DNA from 4 places in the Chryseobacterium piperi genome. Region 2 is predicted to be linked to each of the others. Evidence: riboswitches for the same ligand, from Rfam matches in the RefSeq annotation. Region 2 holds a riboswitch; each other region holds the start of a gene.
The links. A riboswitch is a leader RNA that binds a small molecule or an ion and turns the genes downstream of it on or off. The one in region 2 is predicted to bind cobalamin.

Region 1 (4,016 bases), 1.8 Mb from region 2:
CCTTGCTCCGGCCACATTATGATCATCTTTCTCAGGCTGGATCGTACCTATGGCAGAAACAGTTGAACGCATAACATCCATTGGATGTGCAGCCGCAGGAATATTTTTTAAAATACTTTTTACGGAATGAGGCAGGCCTCTTAACGATTTGAGTTTGGTTTTATAAGTATTGAGCTGTGATTGTGTCGGAAGATGGCCATAGATCAACAGATAAGCTACTTCTTCAAACTCTGCTTTTTCAGCCAGATCCAGAATATTATATCCACGGTAATGCAGGTCATTCCCGCTTTTACCAACACTGCAAAGTGCAGTATTTCCTGCTGCTACGCCTGAAAGTGCTACGCTCTTTTTAGGTTTAAATGTAGGTTCATTATTCATTGACATTTTTGTTCTTTTTAAAAAGGTTATCTAGTTTTTGTTCATAATCATGGTAATTGATACTCTCATAAAGCTCATCACGGGTCTGCATGGTATCCAATACATTAGCCTGTGTCCCGTCTTTACGAATATGTTGATATACATTCTGAGCAGCTTTGTTAGCAGCACGAAAAGCAGAAAGCGGATATAGAACCAAACCCACTCCTGCTTTTTTCAGCTCTTCAACAGTATACATTTTGATCATCCCGAATTCAGTAATATTTGCTAAAACAGGAATCCCGGTCGCATCTACAAATTTTTGATAATAGTTTAAATCGGGAACAGCCTCCGCAAATATGAAATCTGCTCCGGCTTCCTTATAAGCAACTGCACGTTCAAGTGTTCGTTCCAATCCTTCGTTGGCAAATGCATCTGTCCTTGCTCCAATCACAAAATCGTCATCAGTTCTGGCGTCAACAGCCGCTTTTAGCCGGTCAACCATCTCCTCTTTACTTACTACTTCTTTACCAGGTCTGTGTCCACAACGTTTTGCTCCTACCTGATCTTCAATATGTAAGGCACCCGCACCCGCCTTAATCAGAGATTTCACTGTTCTGGATACATTAAATGCCGAAGGACCAAAACCTGTATCTACATCTACCATCAACGGCAGCTCACATACATTGGTTATCCTTTGAATATCGATTAATACATCTTCGAGGGTTGTAATTCCCAAGTCGGGAACACCTAAAGAACCTGCAGCAACTCCGCCTCCTGAAAGATAAATAGCATTGAAACCTGCCTGCTGAGCCAATAATGCATGATTAGCATTGATAGCTCCAACAATCTGAAGAGGATTTTCTTTTTGCATAGCCTCCCGGAACCGTAATCCGGCTGACTTTAAATTGGCATTTTTACTCATCTTAATATCATTGTTCGTTTAATGTTTTTAACTCACATACTATCAACAATTTAAAAAATAGTTTTTTTTTAAATTGTTTAAACTAATCCAACGACCTATAAACCTTGATGAATGGTTGATGATAAATACCTCACTTTGACAATTAATCAGTAATAGTCAGATAATGTGACCGTATGATCACCAACCCTTTTAATGTCTATAAATCATTATAAAAAGCAGTTGATAACTTCACAATACTTTGTAAGAGAGAAAATTATGGAAAGGAGCAATACGGCAGAACTATAGATATACCTGTATTTTTGCAATACATGCGGTAAACACTATCTCTGCATCATGATCATACAACCATATCAATACTGGTGCATCATCAAAACGTATCATACCTGACTATAAGCTTCAGATCGCGAAAGCATCGTCAATTCGAAATAGGCAGGTCTCCTGACTTGTAACGATTTTTATCGTCCTTCCCATTCGCAAAAACGAACAGTGGACCTTGATAGATAAAAACCTTTTTGAGTGTTACTTACAGTTGCGCGACAGTTCGTGATTTACACACGATTCCCTTTTAATACCCAGCTAAGTGTAACCAATTTCGGTTGATAAAGAAGTCTAACTAAACTCCTTGGTCGTAAATATAAGTATTTTATCCAAACACGTATATAATAATCCCCTAACCTATGTTAGGCAAATATAATCCCCTAAAAATGTGCTTGTTAAAAATCATTCAAATGGATAGATCATCAAAAAACAGAGAATATTAATCCTAAAAAAATTCCCTACAAGGAGCAAGCTCCCTCTGCTTTTATTATTTTTTATAGAAAGCTAAGTATCCATCACGGTCGAAATTATTCCGGTAAAAGCTTCCTGGCTTTTTCACCGGCCTTTTGTAGAGACAGGACGTTTTTGGTATTAATGCGATCTGCAAATATGATTCTAAAATAGTGACTGAATTGATTCCCGAAGCCAAATATTTCACCCGGAGTAAATAAAATCCGGTGAGTTTCGCAATAATGATAAAAAGCATAGATATCCAATCTCTCCGGTAATCTTCCCCAAATACTATATCCTCCTGCCGGCTTATAAAAATGAGATCCATCCGGGAAATAATTGCTCAAAGCCTCTCCTATTGCTGTAGCCTGTTCCTGCAATTGTTTACGAAAGACTCGCAAATGTTTCTCATAGCTGTTTTCTTCCAGCAATTTAATCAATAACTCCTGATATATTGGAGCTACGGATCTGCCCAATGAAAATCTCAGCTTTTCTGCTTCCACATAATATTTACCCGGGTGTAGCCAACCCAGACGTATTCCAGGCGCCAATGTTTTGGAAAACGAAGAAAAAGTCATCACCAAACCTGATTCATCAAAATTCCGGATGCAGGAAGGCCTTTCTTCACCAAAATAAAGATCTCCGTAAATATCATTTTCAATAATCGGTATTTCGTACATCAAAGCAACAGATAAAAGCTCTTTTTTAATTTCATCTGTCATGAGAATACCGGTCGGATTATGAAAATTAGGCGTTACCACCAATGCTTTAATGTCATTTTCATTACATATTTTACGAAAATACGCTGTATCAAAACCGATCTCTTCATGTATAGGAATTTCTATCGTTTTAAGCTGGAGGTTGGCTATTACCTCCAATATAGAAAAAACACATGGACTTTCAACAGCAATAGTATCTCCGGGGCGGGTAACTGATGCCAAAGCAATATAAAGCGCCTGAAGAGCTCCGTCAGTGATAATCAATTCTTCGGAATTCAAAGCACAGCCATATTGCCTAGCACGGGATGCTATTAGTTCTCTTAGTTTTAATGAACCGTTTACCGGATAATAACGAAGAAGTGAAGCAGCCTTCTCCCGGATCACTTCCTGCATCTTTTTTAAGATAAGCTTTTGCGGAATCAGCAAATCAGTTGGAGTTGCCGCGTTAAAAGAACCATATTCGTTAGGTCTATTTCTTACCGATGTTAATTTTACATTTTTGCTGAATGTAGTCTCCTCTTTAATCTGTTGTTTCTGAGGTGATGACTGGGCAGTAGTAGCCTTCTTTAAGTCTGAAGCTACAAAATAGCCTGAACGTGGAATATTTTTGACCCAACCTTTGATCACAAGATATTCGTAACCACTCTGAACAGAGCTCATACTCAGACGGTACTCTTTTTTAATTTCCCTGATGGAAGGCAGACGGCTTCCCGGGAGTAGTGTTCCATTTTTTATCTTGTGTTCAATAACAGAAGTAAAAACTTCATATCTGTACGTCTGCATATGGGTTCGTCTTTTCATAACAAATGTACAGAATCTGCTTCTATCTAAAAAGAACTGTATCGATTGTATTTTACCAAACTGTATCGATACTTTGTATTAAGAATCCATAGCTTTGAATAAAAAAGAAGTCAATGGAAATCATATCAAAGTTCACCGTAGGATCAGATCAGGGAATTGACCAGCTTTTTGCTGTGATGAGACCTTATATCAGAAGTATATATAAGGAACATGTTTCTTCAGAAAAAATAGAAGAATATCTCAGCGAACATGTAGAATACAGAAAAATGATCAACACTCTCAATGATCTTTCTATTCAGCTGATCATGGTTTATGTGGATGATGAGCCGGTCGGCTATTGTCTTTTTAAAAGCGGCTCAGGTTATTCCGGCTCTCCTGAAGGAAAAAGAATGACTGAGATCATAGACTTTGCTATACTACCTGAATACAATACCCCTGAGGTACAGTTA
Region 2 (4,016 bases):
CTCGCAGAATTCCAGCCCCAGCTTTGGAGATATCAGATGTATATTTTCGATCTGGATCTGACGAGAGCAAAAGCTAAGTTTGGAGAGCTTGTAAATGGTATCCTGCCAAAAATCAACCGTCATAAAACATTAAGGCTAAAAGATGCTTTCCATCCTTTATTATGGTTGAGAAATAAAGCTGAAAATAAAACCATTTTCCCACAAACCCTGTCATTAACGGAACATAACAGAATCATCTGTATATCCGGACCTAATGCAGGAGGAAAGTCCATTACATTAAAGACTGTAGGACTGCTTCAGCTTATGATTCAGAGTGGTATACTGGTTCCCGTACATCCCAAATCCGAAATGTTTTTCTTTGAAAAAATCATGACGGATATTGGTGACAATCAGTCCATAGAAAACCACCTTTCCACCTATTCTTCCAGATTGAAAAAGATGAGCGGAATCATTCGTGAATCGGATGCCAATACGCTTTTACTGATCGATGAATTTGGAACAGGTTCTGATCCGGAATTAGGAGGAGCTTTAGCCGAAAGTTTTCTGGAATTCTTTTATGATAAAAAGAGTTTTGCAATTATTACAACCCATTATACCAATATCAAACTGGTAATAGAACAGCTTCCTAATGCCGAAAATGCAGCTATGTTGTTTAATGAGGAAACTCTTGAGCCAATGTATAAACTGGAAGTAGGACAAGCCGGAAGCTCCTTTACATTTGAGGTTGCAGAAAAGAATAAAATTCCAAGGTTCATCATTCATTCTGCAAAGAAAAAAGTAGAACATGATATCGTCAATCTTGACAAAACAATTGTAAAGCTCCAACAGGAAAAATTTGAAGTTGAAAAACTAAAAACAGATCTGGCAGAAAGAAAGGAATCCGTTGAAGATAAACGTGACAATTTCCAGAAATTAAATGAGCAGCTCCAGCAAAAACTTTTCAATTTCCAAAAGCTGTATGAAGAAGAACACCGTAAGCTACAGTTTGGGAATAAGATCGAAACTTTTATCGACAGCTATACCAAAGGTAAATCCCGAAAAGATGTGGTTAAAGATTTCGTCAAATTATTAGAGCAGGAAAAATTCAGAAAATTAGGAGCTGACAAAGATGAAACCAAGCGCTTACAGGTGGTCAAAAGAAAGATCACGCAACAGCTGAAGAAAGAAGATGTTATTGAAAAGATAGCTGAAACGAATGAAAAGATAGAGGAAAAGCGTAAAATCGACCGTGCAGTATGGATGAAAATAGGACAACGTGTTCGTATTCCCGGAAGCACAAGTGTCGGAACCATAGAAAAAATCTCTAAAAATAAAGTGATTGTCAACTATGGAACTTTCAAGACAACAATCAACGCAGATGAGTTGGAAAGGATCTAAACTACCGCTTTGTATTGGAAAAATATAGATTGATTAAAATTCCTAAATCTTTATAAGAAAGAAGACGGAATTAAAATTTATAAAAAAGAGGATATTAATTAATATCCTCTTTTTTAATTTTTATCGTTAAACGAACAAGGATTTTGGCTTATATACTTGTCTTCTCAAAAGCATTTAATTTATATATTTGAGGAATCTAAAATTTTTCATCATGAGTTCCGTAAGCAAAGCGTTTTATTTATCAGCCTTTAGTTTGTTTTCTCTGGCTTTTATACAAGGGCAACAAAAAATTCCTTTTGGAGTGGTAAAAGCTGAAGATCGATATGCAAACGTTCGTGTTGCCAAGGATAATTACAGAAAAATTGTAGGTAAGATCCGCATGCGTAAAGGCGATGTTTTTCTTTATGTAAAACCAGCCCCGGGCGAAACCGAATGGCTGTGGATCAAATATCCGGACAAAGAAGAAACGGAAAAACCTTTTGTGCGATACGAAACCCTTGAAAAAGAAGGCATGGTGAATAAAGACCGGGTAGCTTTTATCGACCAGCTCCCTCAATACACTCCTTCTAAATCTAAGAACGGGCGATCCATGATTTTCACGGATAACAATAATCCTAAAATTCCGACAGCGCAAAGAAGTAAAGTAATTATTGATGTTTACCCTTCCAATGCTAGCTATCGTAAGCAGGAAAAAGATGCTGAGGGAAAACTCCTAACCATAGACAAAATAAAACCCTGGGGAATCAGCAATGAAATTCCTGAAGGGATGACGGAAATTAAATCTATTAGAGTACAACAGCCGGGAAGAGGCTCTGTCTTTGTAAGAGAAGCCATTAAAAACATGTTTCAGCCAACCATGGATTTCAATAACATCAATGTTGCAGCCATTGACAACGATAATATTTTTCTTTACATGATCAACGGTTCCGGCGAAAACAGATACACAACTCTTTGGACAATCAAAGAAGGACGGGTTGCCAATCAGATTATTTATAAAAATCCGGAATAATCTACCATAATTCTCTGTTTTATCCTTATTTTTGCCACTGAAAAAGTTTTAATGCTTATTCATCACAGAAGTTGGTTCTGTTTAACCACAGATTAAAAGGGAATCGTGTGAAAATCACGAACTGTCGCGCAACTGTAAGTAGCTAAAAGTCTTTATAAGGAATCCACTGTGCTATGTGTATGGGAAGGAAATAAAGATGTTACAAGTCAGGAGACCTGCCTATTTCTTTAAACAAGAAACTTTCGCGGCTTGAAGTTTATTGATCTGATGGATTGTTTCAGGGATTTCACCATTCCTGTTATTATTCTGTTTGTTTCAATCTATTTCATTTCGCTTTAATTTAATAATGAAATATGACAACAGAAGAAAGAATTCAGGCATCCGAAACCAAAATATTTAAAGCGGTTTTCCCCAATACAACCAATCATTATGATACCCTCTTTGGAGGTACAGCGATGCAATTGATGGATGAAGTGGCATTCATTACCGCAACCCGCTTTGCAAGAAAAAGAGTAGTAACGGTAAGCAGTGACAAAATCGATTTCAAAAAGCCTATTCCTGCAGGAACTATCGTTGAATTGATAGGAACTGTTTCGCATGTCGGCAAAACAAGTATGAAAGTCAATGTAGAAATTTATACGGAACAAATGTATTCTTATGAAAGGGAAAGAGCCATTGTAGGTGATTTTACTTTTGTCGCAATTGATGAATTCAAAAAGCCCATACAAATACTATAATTAGAGAAGCATCCGGCGGCCTTTGGCCGCCGGATGTCTTTTTATTCGAAAATAAGCTTCTCTATTCTTAAAGCAAAATTGCTCGTTTTATCATAATTATTTAAATACTGCTAGAGTTATTTTACTTTTTATTTTAGCAGATAAGGAAATATAAAAAATTAGAGCATAATTATTCTCTTCATACTTCCTTCTGCTAACCTTAAAATAAATAAAACGATCAACAGATTTATATTCTATGAAAAAAATAATTTTTATTGTTTCATTCTTCTTTTCAATTTCTATATGGTCACAAAAGAACATAAAAATTGAGCTTCCTGAAGGTTATGAATTAGGAAATATTATTCTAGCATTAACCGAATATGGAAAAACAGACCCTTATGATGTTCAAAAGATACCTCCCTATTATGATGAAATCATCACTTATTTTTCTCCTGTAAAAGGCCATCCTTTATTAAAAAAAGTAAATTATTCCAGAAAAGACTGGAAAAAGTTCCTGGGTTTCCGAACCGATTTTTATGCTTTTTCATTTGATGAAAAAGGACTACTGAAAAGAGATTACCCTTTCAATTCATTTGGCCCTAAAGAAGTAGATGAAAATCTTGAGCTAATCAATGACTTTGTAAAAAAATCTAATTATCGGACTTTTTATAAAGACCATCAGAGTTTTTATAATTCTTTAATCAACAATTACAAAGACTATTACTTTATCAACGAATCTTATGCTTTTCTAGACAAGATTGCGGGAAGACCTACCAACGACAACAGCAGAACCTATGCTATTGCTATTTCTCCTCTGGTCGGTGGACAAAACTGCCATAGAGATATCAACAGCTTATTAACGGTTGATTTCCCCAATATAGGCCAAGATCTGATACTTGGAAATTTAAAAGGTA
Region 3 (4,016 bases), 1.8 Mb from region 2:
ACTGTTCCTCTTTTCCTGTCAGGGGAGTGATCGTAATTCTGTTGCTAACAATGTGACGTTGGAATTCAATAATACATTCAAAAATACTCCTATTGTTCTTGGAGGTGCAGCTTCTGCTTCAGCAACAACAAACACTTCAGCAATGGGGCAGGTTCACCATTTTTCAGAACTGAAATATGTCATCAGTAATATTCGACTTATCAAAGCAGACGGAAATGAGGTTCCATATAAAGTAAACGATCTGGATAAAGGGGCAACAGTGATAGACCAATCAAAACCGGAAAGTCTGGCCTATATTCTCAATGATATACCTGTTGGGGGGTATAAGGCCATCAAATTTGGTTTAGGAATTAAGAAAGAGCTTAACACCTTAGACCAAGTGAGGTTTCCAGGATTCTATGCAAAGGCCGGCGCCAATGATACACAAATGATGTGGGAGTGGGGAGCTGGCTATCGCTTTACAAAACTCGAAGGCTTCTTTGATACTGATAACAAGCAGATGTCTATTCATACAGGAAGCACCATAAAAGGTACTGAAGGTAATTATACACAAGGCGTCGATGCATATAGAGATATTACACTTAGCCTTTCTACCAATGCAATCGTAGGAGATAAAGCTCCTAAAATTATCATTAAAGCAGATTTTGATAAACTGCTGAGCGGGAAGACGAATACGATTACACTGAAAACAGGAACCGGGATGGATGGAAATGCTACTCCTAATATTCATACGGCCGCTCAGATGGTCAAATTTGTGGATAATCTGGGCGGAAATGGAGCAAGCGATATTACCGGAATATTTTCGATCAGTAAAGTAGAAAACTAAATATATCTCCACATCAGCTGAAACTTAGGACTAAAGAAAAAGCTTTTTCAGGTTGGTATAAATAAATTCATTTAAAATGAAAAGAATATTAAGTATTTTATCGGTTGTCATACTGTTGATATCATGCAATAATGACTATTATGAACCGATTGCTTATGATAACCCCAACATCTCTTTGAATATTCCATCAGGTTTTCCCGAACTAAATAATTCGGTGAACTCAAACAGGCCTACAAAATATGGTGTTGAGTTGGGAGAGAAGCTATTCAACGAAAAAAGACTCAGTGCAGATAATACGGTTTCATGCTCCAGTTGCCATATTCAGGCTAATGCTTTTGCTGATACCAATGCACAAGCAATAGGTATTTTGGGGAGAAAAGGAATCCGGAATACACCTCCTATCCAAAACATGTTGTTTATGAAGTTTTATAACTGGGATGGGAATATACTCCAGCTTGAAAAACAACCATTGGTTCCTATTATCACGCATGAAGAAATGGGGTCATCTATTCTGGAAGTTATTGGTAAAATTAAAGGCGATTCCACATATAAAGATTTATTCAGAAAAGCATTTGGAGATGAAGTGATGACCCCCGAAAGGATATATAAAAGTATTGCTCAATATGAGTATACGCTTATTTCTGCCGATAGTAAATATGATCAGGTAAAACGGAATGAAGGGATTTCTTTCACAGAAAATGAAGCACAAGGATATCAGACTTTTCAGCAAAAATGTTCCAGCTGTCATAGTACTGCTTTATTTACAGATCAGAGCTTTAGAAATATTGGATTCCCATTGAATCCTGATACTAATGAAGCTGGGCGCGGCAGGGTTACAGGTCTTCCGGTAGATTATATGAGTTTCCGTGTTCCTTCTCTAAGAAATGTAGAATATACTGCTCCTTACGGAAGCTTCGGACAGTTCGCGACATTGAGAGCTGTTCTTGACTATTTGGATAATGGAGTTTTAGATGCCAATAACCTTGATCCGATCCTTAAGAGCAATGGAAACAGAATTCCCCTGACGGAGCAGGAAAAGGTTAATCTTATCTTATTTATGAAGACATTGAGTGACCGTAAGTTTGTAGGAAAGTAAATCCAATTTACCCATTGTAGAATTTAAAGGGTATATCAGCAAGCATCCTGTTACATTGTAACGGGATGTTTTGTTTTATCAGGTTGATTATCATTTTGTTAGATGGAGTATTGTTTCTTACGGGAATTTTCTATCTTTGCCGCAATCTGGTGAGCTGTAAAAGGCTCTTAAAAGGGAATCCGGTGTAAATCCGGAACAGACCCGCTGCTGTAAGCTCCAAACCAAAGTTTTTGAAGAATACATCCACTGTTTTTTTAATGGGAAGGATTTCAAAAATGGAGTAAGTCAGAAGACCTGCCGGAAATATTAAAGTTTGACGCTTTCGTGGAATAAAGCTTAGGACAACAACGATTTTGTACAGTATATTGCTGTGCTATACCGTTGCTGCTTTCTTATATCCATTAGCGTTACAATTATTCTCAGGGAGCTAATGGAATCAAAATATACTAATACAACCAGAAACATAATAATCACAATTCTTGTGCTGGTTACTCAATTGTATTTTTCTCAATCAAAAGATAGTATAAAGGAAAAAGCTATTCTTCCGGTTCATATTTATAAAAAAGATTTTAAAGAAATTCTGCCTGCACAAACGCTTTCCGGAGAGCAGTTGGAACGGCTTAACAGCCAGTCTGTTGCTGATGCACTGCGGTATTTTTCAGGAGTGCAGATCAAAGATTACGGAGGAATTGGTGGATTGAAAACAGTGAATATCCGAAGTATGGGAAGCCAGCATGTAGGCGTTTTTTATGATGGAATCCAGTTGGGAAATGCTCAAAATGGAGTCATTGACCTGGGAAAGTTTTCATTGGATGATATTGAGGAGATTTCATTGTATAACGGTCAGAAAAGTGAAATTTTCCAGCCTGCTAAGGACTTTGGGTCTTCGGGTTCTATTTACCTGCAGCCCAAAACTCCGGTCTTTTATGGAAAAAAGAAAACCAATCTTGTTCTCAGGATAAAAAACAGTTCTATAGATCTCTTTAATCCGTCTTTTCGCCTGGAGCAAAAAATTTCGAATAAAGTCTCTGCCAGTTTCAGTTCCGAATTTATACAAAGTGATGGGAGATATAAATATACGTATCAGAAAAAACATCCTGATGGTTCCATTGCCAACGATACTGTGGCCACAAGATATGATTCTTATATTACGGCAAAGCGTTTTGAAACCAGTTTGCAGGGTTTGTTGAATAACGGAAGCTGGAATATCCGGGGATATGGATATATTTCTGATCGTGGAATTCCTTCAGCTATCGTCAATAATGGTTTTGGACCAAAAGGGCAGAAGCTGTTGGATAAGAATTATTTTGTGCAGACCAGTTTTAGAAAGAGAATATTTCCAAAGCTGGAAACACAGATTAAAGCCAAATTTGCCTATGACTATACCAGGTATCTGGACACGGTAAATGTAGCAGAAACAGCTTTAAAGACAGATAATAAGTACATCCAGAGGGAAGTTTACCTGTCATCATCAAATATGTATTCCATTACATCCAATTGGGATGTGAGCGCGAATGTTGATTTTCAATATAATAACCTGGATTCGAATTTAAAACTGTTTTCTTTTCCTACGCGCTATACTTCGTTGGTTGCCTTTGCAACAACATACCAATGGAAACGGTTTAAATTTTTAGGAAGTGTATTAGGAACCTTTATTCAGGAGAAAGTAGAGCGTAATTCGAAATCCCCGGATAAAAGAGAATGGACTCCTTCAGCATTTTTAAGCTACCAGCCATTGGCTTCCAAAGATTTTATGATAAGGGCTTTTTATAAAAGGATCTTCAGGATGCCAACCTTTAATGATTTGTATTATACAATGATTGGAAATGTTTTTCTTAAACCGGAATTTACCAACCAATATGATTTGGGTTTTACTTATCAGAAATCTTTTAACCAACCTGTTTTAAAAAATATTTATGTAAAAGTAGACGGTTACTATAACAAGGTTGAAAATAAGATTATCGCCGTACCCACTACCAATCTTTTCAGATGGATGATGACGAACCTGGGGGATGTACAGATTATAGGTGCTGATGTCAACGTACAGGCACAACTGCAGCTAGGGCAGGTGCAATTAAAGCCTTTGGTAAGTTA
Region 4 (4,016 bases), 150 kb from region 2:
TCTTTTTTTACTCCTGCCTCAAAACGTAAATTTTTTGTGGGGAAATAGCGAAGAAGTCCTGCTAAAGAGCCTACATTTCTGCTTACATTTCCAATGCTCTCTGTATTTTCTGCTGAGGTTCTGGGCTGATATCCTTCTCCTTTATTTACCTGAAATTCTGTAATAACATTCAGATTAAGTTTAGGGAGAATGAAATAATTAAAATCATTTTTGAATATATAGTTTTTTCCTGTCGATCCACTTGTTTTTGGAGTATTATAAATTCCAAAATATTGAAAATTTTCTTCAGTATAAGCTGCTTTTAAACTATTGGATAGCTTCCCTTTATTAATGTCCCAGGAAATTAAACTTCTGATACTTTGTGTTTCATACTTTGTTTTATTCCCATTCTCTGTAAAAATAGGATAGTTTTGTGACGAATCAAAAAACTGACTTTGCCATGAAATTGTCTGATGTTGAGCTATTTTATAAGAAGCGCCAAGATTAAAAGTAGTGTTATAATATCTGCCGTTTCTGTTCAGGTAGTTCTTTTCTTCAACCTCATAATCATTTTGACTATTGATATGGTTTCCTGAAACTTTGAAGCTGAACTTATCATTACTGTATGCCGCTTGTGCAAAATTAATAAAGGTACTAAAAGAGGCTACTTCAGAATATAGAGAGGCCTTAAGGCCTTTATTAAAACTTAAATCATTATTTAAATGGATGCTTCCGCCAATCGCACCACTTCCATAGATAACACTTCCACCACCGGCTTTTACTTCCATCTGGTCATATCCGAATAAAGGCATATTATTAATATCACCCTGTCCTAAAAAATTAGAATTGATATTAATTCCGTTCCAGACAAAAGCGGTCTGCTGTGCACTCGTCCCCCTAAATGAGGGAGAAGAGACCATTCCACGCCCATTTTCTTTAATATAAACGGAAGACTGAAAGCGTAATACTTCAGATAAGTTGGAAGAGTTCTTTTGAATATCACTTGGAGTAAGTGTATTGACCTTATGAAACAGTTTTACCCGATTCATTTGGTTGTCAAAAATATAAACGGTATCAATTGCTTTCTCTTGTCCTAAACAAAGAAGATAAGCAGATGACGATAAAAGTAGTATTAAAGTTTTTTTCATACTATTTTACTTTTCCTCCGAAAGCAATATATTTTTGAGTTATCATTTTGGCAGGTCTCCTGACTTTCACTTTTCTATACCTTCCCGTTTTCACAGTGGTTTGTTATAGAAATAATTATTGCGATTTACAGTTGCGGGGACAGTTTGGGATTTTCACCCAATTCCCTATTATTTTCAATAGCTTGAAAACCAAAGTTTTGCAAAGATAAGTTTTTAAAAAGAACCAGCAATTTATTGTTAAAATTAAACAAGATAATCTCATGCGAAATAATGAAGACATTGGTATACAGGATTATTTTGAAAGCATCCAAGACTTCCACATATAGAGAATAAGTGTCTACGTAACCTGCCAGAATATATGACAAAACCCGTATGGATGGTTTTATTAAACAGAGTAGATGAACGTCCTTTTAATAAAGGAAGAACAGTTTCTAATTTTAATTTAAGAGATTTCTCACTTTGTTCGAAATGACAAAAACCTGTTGAACTCCTCATTTACAAATTGGCGATTTTGCGGTTTTACCTTTTTACAGATTATAAAAAGGTACCGTCAAAATAAAAAGGCATTAAATCCTTAATTGAATGTACTTTCACTACCTCTCCATTCATACTTGAAAAATAAAGATCGATATTTTCATGTTGTTTTGTTTCGTATTCCATCAAGCTTTGTCTGCATGCTCCACAAGGTGGAATAGGAGGTGTTTTTTCAGAACGTTCTTTGGGACCACCTACAATAAAGATTTTTTTAATTTTTTGATCCGGAAAGTTGGCGGCTACCCAAAATATGGTTGTTCTTTCAGCACAAAGTCCTGATGGGAAAGCTGCATTTTCCTGATTATTTCCGGAGAATATTTCTCCGTTTTCAAGTAAAATAGAACAGCCAACCAAAAACTGAGAATAGGGGGCATAGGCATTTTCACGAGCCTGTTTTGCTTTTTCGAACAGTTTTTTTTCTATATCGTTCAGTTCGCTACTATTTTTAAAATATTCATAGCCGATCTGTATGTCTTTTTTCATATATTGAAGCCTAAAAAGGGGGGATAAAATTACTTCTTTTTCACCACGTGAGCAAGTAGATTCTATTTCTTCGTTTGATATTAAAATATAAAACAAATCAAGATGTTATATACTCCGATACAATTCAGAAATGTAGAGCTTAAAAACAGATGGGTAATGTCCCCTATGTGTATGTATTCCTGTGAAAACGGACTGGCGAATGATTTTCATTTTGTACACTATGGAAGCAGGTCACAAGGCGGTACAGGTTTAATTATGGTTGAAGCAACAGGTGTGGAGCCACGTGGCAGAATCACGAATAAGTGTATGGGAATCTGGAATGATGAACAAGCAGAAAAACTGGAAAAGATAGTAAAGTTTGTTCATTCCAATTCGGAAAGTAAAATTGGAATTCAATTGGCCCATGCCGGAAGAAAAGGGTCTACCTGGAATAATATTCAGATTCCGGTGGAAGAGGGGTGGGAGACCATTGCTCCGAGCCCTATACCTTATCATCCTACGGAAAGGATTCCACAGGTATTGACGATTGAGGATATTAAAGCACAGATTCAGAATTTTAAGAAGGCAGCTAAAAGGGCTGTAAAGGCAGGTTTTGATATCATTGAAATCCATGGTGCACACGGGTATTTAGTCCATCAGTTTTTGTCACCTCTATCAAACATACGGACAGATGAGTATGGGGGAAGCTTTGAAAATAGAATTAGGTTTTTACTCGAGATTGTAGATGCGGTGAATGAAGAGCTCAATGAAAATGTAGCTTTGTTTGTGAGAATATCAGGAACCGAATATGCTGAGAATGGCTGGAATATTGAAGACAGTGTAGCACTGGCAAAAATACTTAAAGATCATGCAGTGGATTTGGTTGATGTTTCCAGTGGCGGAAATATCCACGGTGCAAAAATTCCTGTGTTTGATGGTTATCAGGTTCCGTTCTCCTCACAGGTAAAGAAGGAAGCTGTAGTAAAAACCGGAGCTGTAGGTCTGATTACTCAAGTAGAACAGGCCGAAGATATTTTAGAAAAAGGGGATGCAGATCTGATATTTATTGCCAGAGAAATTTTAAGAAATCCATATATTGCTGTTCAAGGCTCTTTTGAGATGGGAGAAAATTGCTTTTTCCCACATCAGTATCTGCGAGCGAAAATTTCTTCTTAATTTTAGAGAATAAAATAAAAGGAAAAATGAAAATTGAAGACTTTATGTTGCCTTGCCCAAGCAAGAAGTTCCTAGGAATAGAATGTTTCGGCTGTGGAACCCAAAGGGCTATTGTCTTGGTTTTTGAAGGAAAATTTTCAGAGGCATTTCATATGTTTCCTGCGGTTTATACTTTATTACTTTTTTTATGTACCGTGGGGCTGAATTTTATTGACAGAAAAAGAAATTATGGAAATGTTATCATTTTTTTAGCAATTCTTAATTCAGTTATCATGGTGGTTTCCTATTTTTACAAACACTTTTATTTAACAACTTAACAAAATAACTATGAATCAGAAATTACCAAACGCAACAACAGTATTAGTATTAGGGATCGTTGCTATTTTAGGCAGCTGCTGCTGTAACGGAATTGTAGGTGTCATTTGCGGATTAATCGGAATGAACCTTTATAATAAAGACAATGCCTTGTATCAAAAAGACCCAAGTCTTTATATAGATTATAATAATTTGAAGACAGGAAGAATATTATGTATTATAGGTCTTGTTATTGGGGTTTTAAGTTTAATCTATATGGTTTATGTGCTTTCAACCGGAGGTTGGGATGCCTATATGGAACAAATTGAGCAGATAAAAAATATGGGTAAATAAAAACCTATATTACAAATAACTATAAAAAATGAGGCTGTCTCAAAAGAGATAGCCTTTTTTATGCAAAAA

Region 1: it holds a riboswitch for cobalamin, as region 2 does, so the genes downstream of both, prpB (methylisocitrate lyase) here and CJF12_RS00405 (acyl-CoA thioesterase) in region 2, are expected to answer to the same signal.
Region 3: it holds a riboswitch for cobalamin, as region 2 does, so the genes downstream of both, CJF12_RS12350 (TonB-dependent receptor plug domain-containing protein) here and CJF12_RS00405 (acyl-CoA thioesterase) in region 2, are expected to answer to the same signal.
Region 4: it holds a riboswitch for cobalamin, as region 2 does, so the genes downstream of both, CJF12_RS19490 (TonB-dependent receptor plug domain-containing protein) here and CJF12_RS00405 (acyl-CoA thioesterase) in region 2, are expected to answer to the same signal.

The regions. Positions count from the first base shown of each region.
Region 1 is NZ_CP023049.2:1,929,930-1,933,945, forward strand. Features, by position in the region: gene prpC (bifunctional 2-methylcitrate synthase/citrate synthase) at 1-384, opposite strand, end outside; gene prpB (methylisocitrate lyase) at 371-1,279, opposite strand; cobalamin riboswitch at 1,691-1,885, opposite strand; gene CJF12_RS08390 (aminotransferase-like domain-containing protein) at 2,125-3,567, opposite strand; gene CJF12_RS08395 (hypothetical protein) at 3,681-4,016, shown strand, end outside.
Region 2 is NZ_CP023049.2:84,542-88,557, reverse strand. Features, by position in the region: gene CJF12_RS00415 (endonuclease MutS2) at 1-1,377, shown strand, start outside; gene CJF12_RS00410 (hypothetical protein) at 1,589-2,386, shown strand; cobalamin riboswitch at 2,442-2,623, shown strand; gene CJF12_RS00405 (acyl-CoA thioesterase) at 2,740-3,123, shown strand; gene CJF12_RS00400 (DUF4932 domain-containing protein) at 3,359-4,016, shown strand, end outside.
Region 3 is NZ_CP023049.2:2,819,266-2,823,281, reverse strand. Features, by position in the region: gene CJF12_RS12360 (MbnP family protein) at 1-826, shown strand, start outside; gene CJF12_RS12355 (cytochrome-c peroxidase) at 903-1,922, shown strand; cobalamin riboswitch at 2,053-2,238, shown strand; gene CJF12_RS12350 (TonB-dependent receptor plug domain-containing protein) at 2,353-4,016, shown strand, end outside.
Region 4 is NZ_CP023049.2:4,439,175-4,443,190, forward strand. Features, by position in the region: gene CJF12_RS19490 (TonB-dependent receptor plug domain-containing protein) at 1-1,127, opposite strand, end outside; cobalamin riboswitch at 1,160-1,336, opposite strand; gene CJF12_RS19495 (cytidine deaminase) at 1,662-2,144, opposite strand; gene namA (NADPH dehydrogenase NamA) at 2,247-3,299, shown strand; gene CJF12_RS19505 (DUF2752 domain-containing protein) at 3,326-3,616, shown strand; gene CJF12_RS19510 (CCC motif membrane protein) at 3,627-3,947, shown strand.